3 regions of the Geobacillus sp. CCR genome follow, and region 3 is predicted to be linked to each of the others. Evidence: riboswitches for the same ligand, from Rfam matches in the RefSeq annotation. Region 3 holds a riboswitch; each other region holds the start of a gene.

Region 1 (3,933 bases), on a different contig from region 3:
TACAAGAGAGACAGCGGCAGCAGCACCCGATAGTTTGGCCCGCACACAAGCCGAACCATATGCGGAACAACGAGCCCAACAAAACCGATCGTCCCGGACACCGACACCGCCGCGCCGGTGAGCAGCGCCGCCGCCGTCAAAATGATGACTTTTCGGCGCGTAACATCAACGCCGACATGAAGCGCCGCCGCCTCGCCAAAAGCAAACGCGTTCAACTCGCGGCCGTTGGCGAGAAGCACCGCCGCGCCGATGAGAAAAAACGGCAACAAAAGCCCGCTGTATTTCCAGCCGCGCATCGCGACGCTTCCCATCAGCCATGAGATGATTTGCCGCAATTCTTCCCCGGTCAAAGCGATCATCAGTGAAATGAAGGCGCTGAAAAACGCGCCGAAGATAATGCCGGCTAAAATGATCGTCTCAACCGACAGCTGCGGCTCAACCGCGCGAGTGAACGCCAAAACGGCGACAAGCGTCGCCATGCCGCATAAAATGCTCACGATCGGCAGCGTGAACGTGCCAAAGAGCGGCCATTGCCAGCCGAGAAAGATGACGAGCACCGCCCCGACCGAGGCGCCGGACGAGACGCCGAGCGTGTACGGATCGGCGAGCGCATTTTTCAGCAACCCTTGGAACGCCGCGCCAGCCAGCGCCAATGACGCCCCGACCAAAAAAGCGAGCACGACGCGCGGCAAGCGGATCGCCATCACGATCGGCACCCAATCGGCCGGAATGTCAGACGGAAGCGGCATACCAAACCATTCGGACGCAAGAATGCGAACAATAGAAGAAAAGGGAATCGACAGCGATCCTGTCGATATCCCTACGAGCAACGATAACATGGCCGCCGTGACGGCCAATATATACATCCACGTTTTACTTGAACACATCCGGGTAAACGGCTTTGGCAAGTTCCTCGACCCCTTCGACAAGGCGCGGACCCGGGCGGCTTACTAAGTCGGTGTTGACGTCATACACCCGCTTGTTTTTCACCGCCGGCACGTCTTTCCAAGCAGCGCGCGCAAACACTTGCTTCGCTCCGCCGTATGTCGTGATGATCACATCCGGCTTATAGGCCACTGCTTTTTCTTCCGTCACCATCGGCCAGCCTTCCAAGCTGCCGGCGACGTTTTTCGCTGAAATCACTTGAAGCATCTCATCCATAAACGTCCCTTTGCCGGCCGTATACAGCTGCGGCGGCGGCGACACTTCAATCCAGACGTTCGCTTGTTTGTCCGCCGGGATTTGTTTCGCTTTTTCTTGAATTTGCGCAAGCTTCTCTTTCATCTCATCAATCACTTGCTTCGCTTTGTCCGACGCCCCGGTCGCTTTGCCGATCAATTCGATGGACGCATACACATCGTCGAACGACTTCGCGTCATTCACGACAAGCACGGTGATGCCGGCGTCTTTCAATTGCTTGAGGCCATCGCGCGAGTTATGGGCGCTTGACGCGTGGGCCAAGACAAGATCCGGTTTGAGCGAAATGATTTTCTCGACGTTGAATTCCATGCCGCCGATTTTCGTTTTCGTTTTGACGTCTTCCGGGTAATTGTCAAAATCGCTGACGCCGACGATCTTATCGCCCAACCCCAACGCATAGGCGATTTCCGTATTGCTTGGGATGAGTGAGACGATCTTTTTCGGTTCCGCTTTGATCGTGACATCCTCGCCAAGCCCGTCTTTCACCGTCACCGGAAACGCCGCTTGTTCCGTTTTCGGTTCTTCTTTTTTCGCTGGCTGGGCGTTGCTATTGGCTCCACCGCTGCAGCCGACCAGCACGGCGGCCAGAAGGAAGAACACCGCCACCACCGCCGGCCATGTCCAACGTTTCATCCGTCATTCCCCCTTCAGTGATGTATGTACAATAAAAAACGCCCATTCCGCCTAAATCTGGGAATGAGCGCGAAACAGACCGCCAATGGGCACAACAATGCCCTATGCGACTGTTTCCGCGTCTCACCCCCCGAAGATTCGGAAACTGCGGCAAGCAAGGCAGGTCTACTGGCTCATGCTTCATCCTACTCTGAAGCCTTCCCGTACGGAAAACAGCGCAAGCCATCCGTCCGTACAGTGGCGATTTCATTTCGTCCGCATTGACAGTTGCGGGGACAGCTCCGGATTCCCACCGGATTCCCTATTAAGCCTTTTCGGCGCCTTGCTGCGAGTTGATTTAGTTATCGGATATGGACATTTTTATATTAAAGCAAGGCCTGGCATTTGACAACTGTGAATTTACAGTGGGCTGGCGGCAGGCGGTCATCGATCACTTTTGCGGTCAGGCAGCTCGGCTCCAGTGTCCGTGTTTTGTACGGAACGCCGCATGCGCCGTTGCATCGAGCTCCGCGATGTCAAATGCCGCCATGTTGCCTATTCATCGATTCCCACAAACCTCATCTTTTGAGTTTCTTCCGGCTGCGGAGAAACGTTCCTTTTCCATATGTCGCTAAAAAAATTAGGAAAGACGCCCCACCTCTGGCACGGCGTCTTTCCCCGATACAACCTTCATCTCGTCACTGTTGAATATATTTGTCAAACACAAACCCGAAATCCTTCACCGTATAGTTCTTTTTCGCTTCCGTCAGCCAGCAAAAAGCGTATTCATTCACGGCCTGAAAATCCGCCGACACATTGACGCCGTCGCCGCGCATGTTGGCAAACACCTTGGCCGCCAGTTCCAAACTCCGCTCAGCATAGTGGAATTTCATTTCGTTTTCATGGCAAATCTCCGCGATCGCCAGCAGCGATTTATACAAATCTTTCAATTCCTCAATATGCTTTTTATGCACATCAATCGAATAGCAGTGCGACCCGATTTTAAATTTGATTTCCGCGTCCAAGTCGACCGTCCCGGCTGTTTCGAGCGACACGTCGGAAATCGGATGCTTATAGTAATCGTAGCGGCGCAGCGTCCGTTTTTTGCTCGCAGCGCTCGTGCCGTCCAGATGAATGAGCGCGCGGTTGGTGAAGCAATACTCATCCGATTTCGATTTGATAAGAAAATAGATTTTTTCTCCATCCTCGTGCATCACATAATCATCGGCATCTACTTTGTCATAGTCTTTCGGTTGAATAACCGAGCCGATGTCGCTTAGCCCAAGCACATCGGCGGCGACTTTTCCAAACATGCTCATGTTCCCCCGGCTCCTTCCATGTTTTATCGGCGCCCGCCTATTGCGGATGAACGGTGTTTTGCCTTAACAAGGCGCCGTACTCTCATTCGTAATACGTCGCGATCGAAAAAATGTTTCATCGTCGGCAAAAAACGAAAGACCCAACGCCTTTTATGACGGCGTCAGGCCTTACAAGCAACTACAGTTCCCCGCTTAGACGGGAGTCTTTGTTCGTGAGTCGCAAAAAGACCAGATAAACGAGTCCAATCGCGATCCAAATCAATCCTAGCTTTTTGCTGAGCGGGTCCAGATTCATCCATACATAGCCGATGATAACAAAACCGATGAGCGGAAACAAGAGATGATTAATATAATCGTTACTCTTTTGTTTGCGCAAGAAATAGTTCATCACCGACACATGCAAAAAGAGGAAAGCCGTCAGGGCGCCAAAGTTGACAAGCGAAGCGAGTTTATCAATTTGTGAGGCGAACACCGTCGTGACAATGAGCGAAATCACAGCGACAAGCAATGTGCTGACGTATGGCGTTTGAAATTTCGGATGCACTTTAGCCAGCACACTGGGCAGTTTACGGTCGCGACCCATGCTGTACAAAATGCGGGAGATGGCTGCTTGGGCGACGAGCGCGTTCGCGATCCCCCACGAAAGCGCGGTGGCGACGATCGTTGTCCATTTCAGCCATGGTCCGCCTGCCAGCTCCGCAATCTGATAAAACGCCACGTCCGCGTTTTTAAACGTCGTATAATCAGGCCAAATGAGAGCGGCGACCCATGTTTGCACGATGAAAAGCGCACCGACAACGAG
Region 2 (3,933 bases), on a different contig from region 3:
CATATCATCGCGAAGTTGAACTCCTGAAGTGACGGAAGCCCCGATCAACGTTTGGATGAGAATGCCGGGAATGATCATGGGCAAGTAGTTATGAACATTCCCCGCGATGGCTCCACCAAAGATGTAGGTAAACATCAAGGTGAAGATAATCGGCTGAAAAGTGACGTCAAATAATTGTTCGGGTGTGCGCCGCACCTTCAACAAACCACGATAGGCCATCGTCAGCGAATTTCGTACAGCTTGGGAAACGCTTGTACGGTTTTTCTGTTGGCGTTTGACCTCCAATTGAGGAGACACTGGTTTCATCTCATCGCTTCCTCCCTTACATCATTGGATTCATCTGCACGTTTTTCCACTCCATGGCCGGTAATGGTCAGAAAGACCTCATCGAGGGTTGGTTTTTGCACACTTAACTCGGTTAAGTGGATGCCCTCTTGACGCAAAGCGACAAGCAGGTCCGTCACATGGTCTGGATCGGCCATCGGCGCCGTGATGTTCCCGGTTTCTAAGGATACCGTCGGCCGAACATGGAGAACGCGCTCAATGATGCGCTTGGCCGTTTCGATCTCTCCAGGATGTTGCAGCTTGACTTGCAATGACGATTGACCGATGGACGCCTTGAGTTCATCGGGTGTCCCTTCAGCGACGACTCGGCCGTGATCAATTACGGCGATGCGGTCTGCCAATTCGTCCGCTTCTTGTAAATATTGGGTTGTCAGCAGCACCGTTGTTCCCATATTCACCAAGCGCCGGATCGTTTCCCACATTTGATTGCGCGTGCGCGGGTCGAGTCCGGTGGTCGGTTCGTCAAGAAAAATGAGCGGCGGCTGGGCAATGAGGCTGGCGGCGAGATCCAGACGCCGGCGCATACCGCCAGAGAAATGTTTCAATGGGCGCTTGGCTGCTTCTGTCAAACCAAATTCCTCCAATAATTCGCTTGTTTTTCGCCTTGCTTCTGTTCGGCTCAGTCCCAGAAGCCTAGAAAAGATCATTAGATTCTCTGTTGCGCTGAGCGTTTCGTCAACAGAGGCGTATTGACCGGTGACACCAATCAATTGCCGGACGACTTGCGGTTGTTTGACGACGTCGTACCCAAAAATTTGGGCGGAACCGGCGTCCGGGCGCAATAACGTCGCTAACATTCGGATTGTCGTTGTCTTGCCGGCTCCATTGGGGCCCAGCACACCATAGATGGTGCCCGCGCGCACACGCAAATTGAGACCGTCCACGGCCCGGTGGTCGCCAAAGGTTTTCACCAATTCGTGTGTTTCCACTGCCCACTCTTGATGGGCGGGTGAGATTTGGGGTCTGTATCCCATTTTGTGTCCCCCTCCTTCGTATGATTCTCGTACATGGTGAATTGTAGCATGCTTTTATGAACAGAATGTGAACAACGGAATGATTTTTTGAGGAAGAGAAAATTTGATTCGCCCACTCTTGCAATTCTCCCGGTTTTGGTATATGCTTGTTCCATCAGGATGATCATCTACTATATATTGTTTTGTTCTATTTTTTAAACAACTATATATCGTTGCGCCAAGCAATGGTGTCCATCAGGACTTAATAGGGAATCCGGTGTGAATCCGGAACTGCCCCCGCAACTGTATGTGCGGACGAAATGGGATGGCCACTGGCGGCAAGAGCCATTCGGCGCGCCGCTGGGAAGGCCCCAAAGTAGGACGATGCACGAGTCAGGAGACCTGCCTTGCTTGGAACGTTTCATGTTCTTCGGGGTGTGAGAAGATGAAACGATAGGGGAAAAGAAAAAGGGTTTCGTATGCCTTTTTTCCGTCTGTCGTTTCATCCGCTCGCCTGCCCGAGCGGATTTTTTATTGAAGGAGTGGGGAAACGAATGACCGCATTGACGAAAATGATCATCATCGATGACCAAGGGAAGCCGGTTTCTTTTTCACGTGAAGAGTTTGCGTCGCTGATTGGGCAAGCCGCCGCTGGATTCGGCCGTCTGTCGCTTGATGAATACGTCGAGCGTGTTTGGCAGCTTCTCAGTCGAAAGGAGTCCGTCACGGTAGAACAGCTGCACCAAACGGCTATTTTGGAAGGACTTTCTTACATTGATGAAGATGAGCCGGACTGGACATTTGTGTGCGCCCGGCTGTATTTGCGGCAATTGTACCGTGAAGCGGCGCGGCAGCGCGGGTACGATGAACGCGAGCGGTATGGCGATTTCTACTCGCTGCTTGTTGCGCTGACGGAACAAGGGGTGTACAGCCCGTTCTTGCTTGAGCGTTATACGAAAGAAGAAGTCGACGCCATCGGCGCGTTTCTTGATCCGGAGAAGGACAAGCTGTTTACGTACATTGGGCTGCGCACGCTCGCTGATCGGTATTTGGCCCGCGATTATGAGCGGCGGCTGTATGAATTGCCGCAGGAGCGGTTTTTGGTCATCGCCATGACGCTAATGGTGAATGAACCACCCAAGCGGCGCCTTGAGCTCGTGAAGGAAGCGTATTGGGCGTTAAGCAACTTATACATGACCGTGGCGACGCCGACGCTTGCCAATGCCGGAAAGTCATACGGCCAGCTGTCGAGCTGCTTTGTCGACACGGTCGATGACAGCTTGCAAGGGATTTACGACAGCAACACCGACATCGCCAATTTATCGAAATCGGGCGGCGGCATCGGCGTCTATTTAGGCAAAATCCGGTCGCGCGGCAGCGACATCAAAGGATTCAAAGGGGTCTCCTCCGGCGTCATCCCGTGGATGAAGCAGCTGAACAATACAGCGGTGAGCGTCGATCAGTTAGGACAGCGAAAGGGAGCCATTTCCGTCTATTTGGATGTGTGGCATAAAGACATTTTTGCGTTTCTCGATGCGCGGCTCAACAACGGTGACGAACGGCTGCGGACGCATGATTTGTTCACCGGCGTTTGCATCCCTGATTTGTTCATGGAGCAAGTCGAACAGCGCGGCGACTGGTATTTGTTTGATCCGCATGAAGTGCGGAAGGTGATGGGATTTAGCTTGGAAGACTTTTATGATGAGGAAAAAGGGTGCGGGAGTTTCCGCGAGAAATACTGGCAATGTGTCAACGAACCAAGACTGTCGAAAGAAAAAGTGCCGGCGATCGAAGTGATGAAAAGCATCATGCGCAGCCAGCTCGAGTCGGGGACGCCGTTTATGTTTTACCGCGATGAAGTGAACCGGCAAAATCCGAATCGCCATCTCGGGATGATCTACTGCAGCAACCTTTGCACGGAAATCGCGCAAAACCAAAGCCCAACGGTGATGAAGCGGCAATATGTAAAAGACGGGATGATCATCATTGAAAAAATACCAGGCGATTTTGTCGTCTGCAATTTATCGTCGATCAACTTGGCGCGGGCGGTGACCGATGGGGTTTTGGCGCGGCTGATCCCGATTCAAATGCGGATGCTCGATAATGTCATTGATTTAAACAATATCCCTGTGCTGCAAGCCGGCCTGACGAACGAAAAATACCGCGCTGTCGGGCTTGGAACCTTTGGCTGGCATCATTTGTTGGCGTTAAAAGGCATTCGCTGGGAGTCGGACGAAGCGGTCCGCTATGCCGACGAGCTGTATGAAACGATCGCGTATTTGGCGATTCAAGCGAGCATGGAGCTCGCCAAAGAGAAAGGGAGCTACCCGGCGTTTCCAGGATCGGATTGGCAGACGGGCGCTTATTTTGAGCGGCGCGGCTACGAAAGCCACGGTGAATTGGATTGGGATCGGCTGAAGCAAGACGTGGCCCGCTATGGGATGCGAAACGGCTATGTGATGGCGGTGGCGCCGAACGCCTCGACGTCGATCATCGCCGGCAGTACAGCGAGCATTGACCCGATTTTCTTAAAAGTGTACGCCGAGGAAAAGAAAGATTATAAGATTCCCGTTACGGTGCCGGATTTAAACGAACAGACGACATGGTATTACAAATCGGCGTACCATATCGACCA
Region 3 (3,933 bases):
CGTTCCAATCGTACGGCGGAAAGCGGGCGTTTTCCGGGCCGATTGCGACGGTCGATGTGTTTGAAGACAACGTCCTTGTCCGAGAAGCGCTGGAGACGGTGCCGCCGGGGACGGTGCTCGTGGTCGATGGAAAAGGCTCGCGCCGCGTCGCGCTATTAGGCGACCGGCTGGCGCAAATCGCTTGCGAGAGGGGGCTTGCTGGCGTCATCATCCACGGCTGCATCCGCGATTCAGCGGAAATTGGCGCCATGCCGATTGGCGTGATGGCGATCGGCACATGCCCGGTGAAAAGCAAAAAAGAGGGAAAAGGCTCACGCGACGTTGCGCTCGAGTTTGGCGGCGTCCGCTGGGAGCCAGGGGCGTACGTGTACGCTGATGCGGACGGCGTTGTCGTCGCCAACAAAGATTTGTTGGCGAAAAATGGTTGACGGCTGCGGTTGAGTCTCGTTCAATACAACGAACAGGTTGAGGCGATGGAGATGGAATGGCAGGAAGTGCGTTCATTGTATCCAAATCAATTTGTGAAATTACAAGTATTAAAGTCCCATTTAGAGGGAGATCAAGAAATCATTGAAGAGGTGGCTGTTATCGGAACGGTTTCGGACAAGGATGCAACTCGTGAGTTGCTGCAATCGAAAGGGAATCAGCTTGTTTATCATACTAGCCACAAGGAGATTGTTTTAAAAGTTCGGGGAGCGATTGGCCTGAGAGGGAAATTTCATTATGCAGATTGAATATCGTGAAGGCTTGCTGTTTGCATCGATCGAAATCGTTTATCAAGGAAGGTCTAAGTTGATTCATAATATGGTGATTGATACTGGTGCGGCGAAAACAGTGATTTCTCAAAATGCAGTAGAAGATATTCATTTGCGGGTAGAGCCGGGCGATCGTATTGTGGCTTATTACGGAATCGGTGGGAAAGAGTACGCGTTTACAAAAAAATTAGACTGTATTCAGCTAGATTCTTTCCAGCTAAGAGAGTATGAAATTGATTTTAGCGGGATGGACTATGAGGGGATTAACGGTTTGTTAGGATTGGATATATTGCTGGGCGCTGGATTTGTCTTAGACCTGGACAAGTTGGAGATGTATCGTTCTGGTTGAAATGGAACGCCCGCTCGAAATGCCAAAAAGAAGGAAAAGGCGCCCGCGACGTTGCGCTCGAGTTTGGCGGCGTCCGCTGGGAGCCAGGGGCGTACGTGTACGCTGATGCGGACGGCGTTGTCGTCGCCAACAAAGATTTGTCGGCAAAAAACGGTTGACGGCAACGCATTGGTTGTACTACGATGAAAACGGATGCTTGTTCCATGACAGCGCATATATGGCGGTAAGACAAACAAGGTGCCTAGCCCGCTTAGGGCTTGGGTGAAAAGGGAAGCTCGGTGAAAATCCGGCACGGTGCCCGCCACTGTGATGGGGAGCTTTGCGGCAACAAGTCACTGAAGGATGCTTCGGGAAGACGCCGCCAAGCGATGATCCTAAGTCAGGAGACCTGCCTTGTTTGGATCGGACGGATGCCTACGGGACTATAGGCAGACGTGCGGGAGAATGACGGCTTTAGGGGCCCTGTTTGGGCCGTTTACGGCTTTCGTATACATTTTTCTGCACCTCTGCTGTAGAGGTGCTTTTTCTTTTGTCGAAAAACCGTCCGTCTGCCGCATTTCATTCTACCATTCTAGCAAAAGGGGGGATTTGGTGGCGACGTGGGATTTGCGGGGAATGAAGCATCATGTGCTCATTTGCAACGGAGGGACGTGCCTCCGCCATGGCGGAGATGACGTGACAACCGCGGTGCGCGAGGAAATCGCCCGCCTTGGGCTTGACGACGCTGTCCATACAACAAGGACGCGCTGCAACGGACGCTGTCAAGATGCGTGTGTGATGATCGTCTACCCGGATGGCGTCTGGTACCGGTTGATGACACCGGAGAAGGCAAAAGAGGTCGTCCATCGCCATTTGCAAAACGGCGAGCCGCTTCGCGCGTGGGCGACGTATGAATACCGTGAAGACGGGTTGACCCGTCTTGGTGGGACGGAGTCGGTTATTGGCGTTCGAAAGAGGAGGACGTAATGATGGAATGGGCCAGTTATGTAATGTTAGCGATATTTCTCGGCATGCGTCATGGGATGGACAGCGACCATGTCGCGGCCATTGCGGATATGGTCGGAAGCGAGTCGCGGCGAAGACAGCAGTTGGCGCTCGGAATCATGTACGCTATTGGACACGGAGCAATCGTGTTTGTCATGGGGGTGGCGGCGCTCATGGTCGGCGCCCGGCTTTCCGAGTCGTCAGCCGCCGCCATTGAGCTCTTAGTTGGCGTTACGCTTGTGCTTCTTGGCGGGATGATGCTTTTTTCTCTTTTTCGGCGGGGTGAGGTGAAAAGCCGGTTTCAGCTCCTTTATGAGTTCGGCCATACGGTTACTCGATGGCTGCGGGGAAGGCGGGAAATGGACAGTTGCCGTTCTTTTTCGCATGTTGGTTGGGCTGGCGCCTTGATCATCGGCATCATTCATGGCATTGGCGTCGAAAGCCCGACCCAGCTAGCCATTATCACCCACGCGGTCGGAAAAGTGCGTGTGAGCGCCGCTGTCCTTCAGCTTGTGCTGTTTGTCGCCGGCTTGCTCATTGCGACGATTGCTACAGCGGCTGGATTATCGTGGGGATTTTGGAAAGCAAAGCAGCGGGAACGACTGTTTTATGTCCTTGGTGCGGTCACAGGGATTTACAGCATATGGTTAGGGATGTCGATGATAATCGAGATATGGAGAGGGGGGCTGTAAAGTGGGCGGCAAATTGCTCATTGTCGGCTTTGGCCCGGGAAGCGTCGACCATATGACGAAACGGGCTCGGGAAGCGATTGAAGAAAGCGACGTCATCATTGGCTACAAAACGTACATCGAACTTGTGCGCGATCTCATTGCTGGAAAAGAGATCATTAGCACGGGCATGACCGAAGAAGTGAGCCGCGCCCAAGCGGCGGTGAAGTGGGCCGAGCGCGGCAAAACGGTCGCCGTCATTTCAAGCGGCGACGCCGGGTTGTACGGCATGGCGGGGCTCGTGTATGAAGTGTTGATCGAAAAAGGGTGGACGAAAGCGAGTCCGATTGAAGTCGAAGTCATCCCCGGCATTTCCGCCATTCATTCGTGCGCTGCATTGCTTGGGGCGCCGATTATGCACGATGCGTGTACGATCAGCTTGAGCGACCATTTGACGCCGTGGGAGCTGATTGAAAAGCGGATTGACGCCGCGGCGGCGGCCGATTTTGTCATTGCGTTGTACAATCCGAAAAGCGGGCGGCGCACTCGGCAGATTGTGGAGGCGCAACGCATCCTGCTCCGCCATCGTGCGCCGACAACGCCCGTTGGACTCGTGAAAAGTGCGTACCGCGAACGGCAGCATATCGTTCTCACCGACTTGGCGCATATGCTGGACCATGAGATCGGCATGTTGACGACGGTGATTATCGGCAACTCAACGACATTCGTCCATGACGGCGTGATGATCACGCCGCGCGGCTACCAGCGCAAGTATCAACTAGCAGCCGCCGTCCAGCCGCTCAAACCGCATGAACGGCTGCGCAAAGAAGCGGAGCCGTGGGCGCTTGACCAGACGAAACCGCTGGAAGATGAGGACGAAGGAAGCACGGGGGCATCAGGACCGTCCGAAGCGGCTGTCCTCGCCGGGGACAACCAGAAGGATCGTGCTTTCACCGCCTTGGCCACCGCGGTTCGACCGCCGTCTGTTGCCGCGGCCACGAAGGAGGCCGAGCCAACGCCGCTGGCTGCCGTTTTGCCGCCGCTTGCTGCACCGCTGGCAAAAACAGCCAAACGGCAGCCGACCGCCGCGCCAAAACGGGTGAAAGAAACAGCCGAAGACGCGCTCGCCGCTTTAGAGAGACGGAAAACAAGAAAGACGGCGGCCGTGTTGTTGGAA

Evidence for each region. A riboswitch is a leader RNA that binds a small molecule or an ion and turns the genes downstream of it on or off. The one in region 3 is predicted to bind cobalamin.
Region 1: another riboswitch for cobalamin. It lies ahead of ACVBDQ_RS10265 (ABC transporter substrate-binding protein); the one in region 3 lies ahead of ACVBDQ_RS08275 ((2Fe-2S) ferredoxin domain-containing protein).
Region 2: another riboswitch for cobalamin. It lies ahead of ACVBDQ_RS04005 (ribonucleoside-diphosphate reductase subunit alpha); the one in region 3 lies ahead of ACVBDQ_RS08275 ((2Fe-2S) ferredoxin domain-containing protein).

Annotation. Positions count from the first base shown of each region.
Region 1 covers NZ_JBREBQ010000017.1:10,169-14,101, forward strand. The annotation lists gene ACVBDQ_RS10260 (FecCD family ABC transporter permease) at 1-908, opposite strand, end outside; gene ACVBDQ_RS10265 (ABC transporter substrate-binding protein) at 874-1,833, opposite strand; cobalamin riboswitch at 1,975-2,173, opposite strand; gene ACVBDQ_RS10270 (PH domain-containing protein) at 2,511-3,125, opposite strand; gene ACVBDQ_RS10275 (APC family permease) at 3,310-3,933, opposite strand, start outside.
Region 2 covers NZ_JBREBQ010000005.1:30,040-33,972, reverse strand. The annotation lists gene ACVBDQ_RS04015 (ABC transporter permease) at 1-306, opposite strand, end outside; gene ACVBDQ_RS04010 (ATP-binding cassette domain-containing protein) at 303-1,319, opposite strand; cobalamin riboswitch at 1,527-1,722, shown strand; gene ACVBDQ_RS04005 (ribonucleoside-diphosphate reductase subunit alpha) at 1,778-3,933, shown strand, end outside.
Region 3 covers NZ_JBREBQ010000012.1:73,877-77,809, forward strand. The annotation lists gene rraA (ribonuclease E activity regulator RraA) at 1-428, shown strand, start outside; gene ACVBDQ_RS08260 (hypothetical protein) at 480-734, shown strand; gene ACVBDQ_RS08265 (retropepsin-like aspartic protease) at 724-1,104, shown strand; partial or broken gene ACVBDQ_RS08270 (RraA family protein) at 1,122-1,262, shown strand; cobalamin riboswitch at 1,323-1,514, shown strand; gene ACVBDQ_RS08275 ((2Fe-2S) ferredoxin domain-containing protein) at 1,696-2,070, shown strand; gene ACVBDQ_RS08280 (HoxN/HupN/NixA family nickel/cobalt transporter) at 2,073-2,780, shown strand; gene cobJ (precorrin-3B C(17)-methyltransferase) at 2,782-3,933, shown strand, end outside.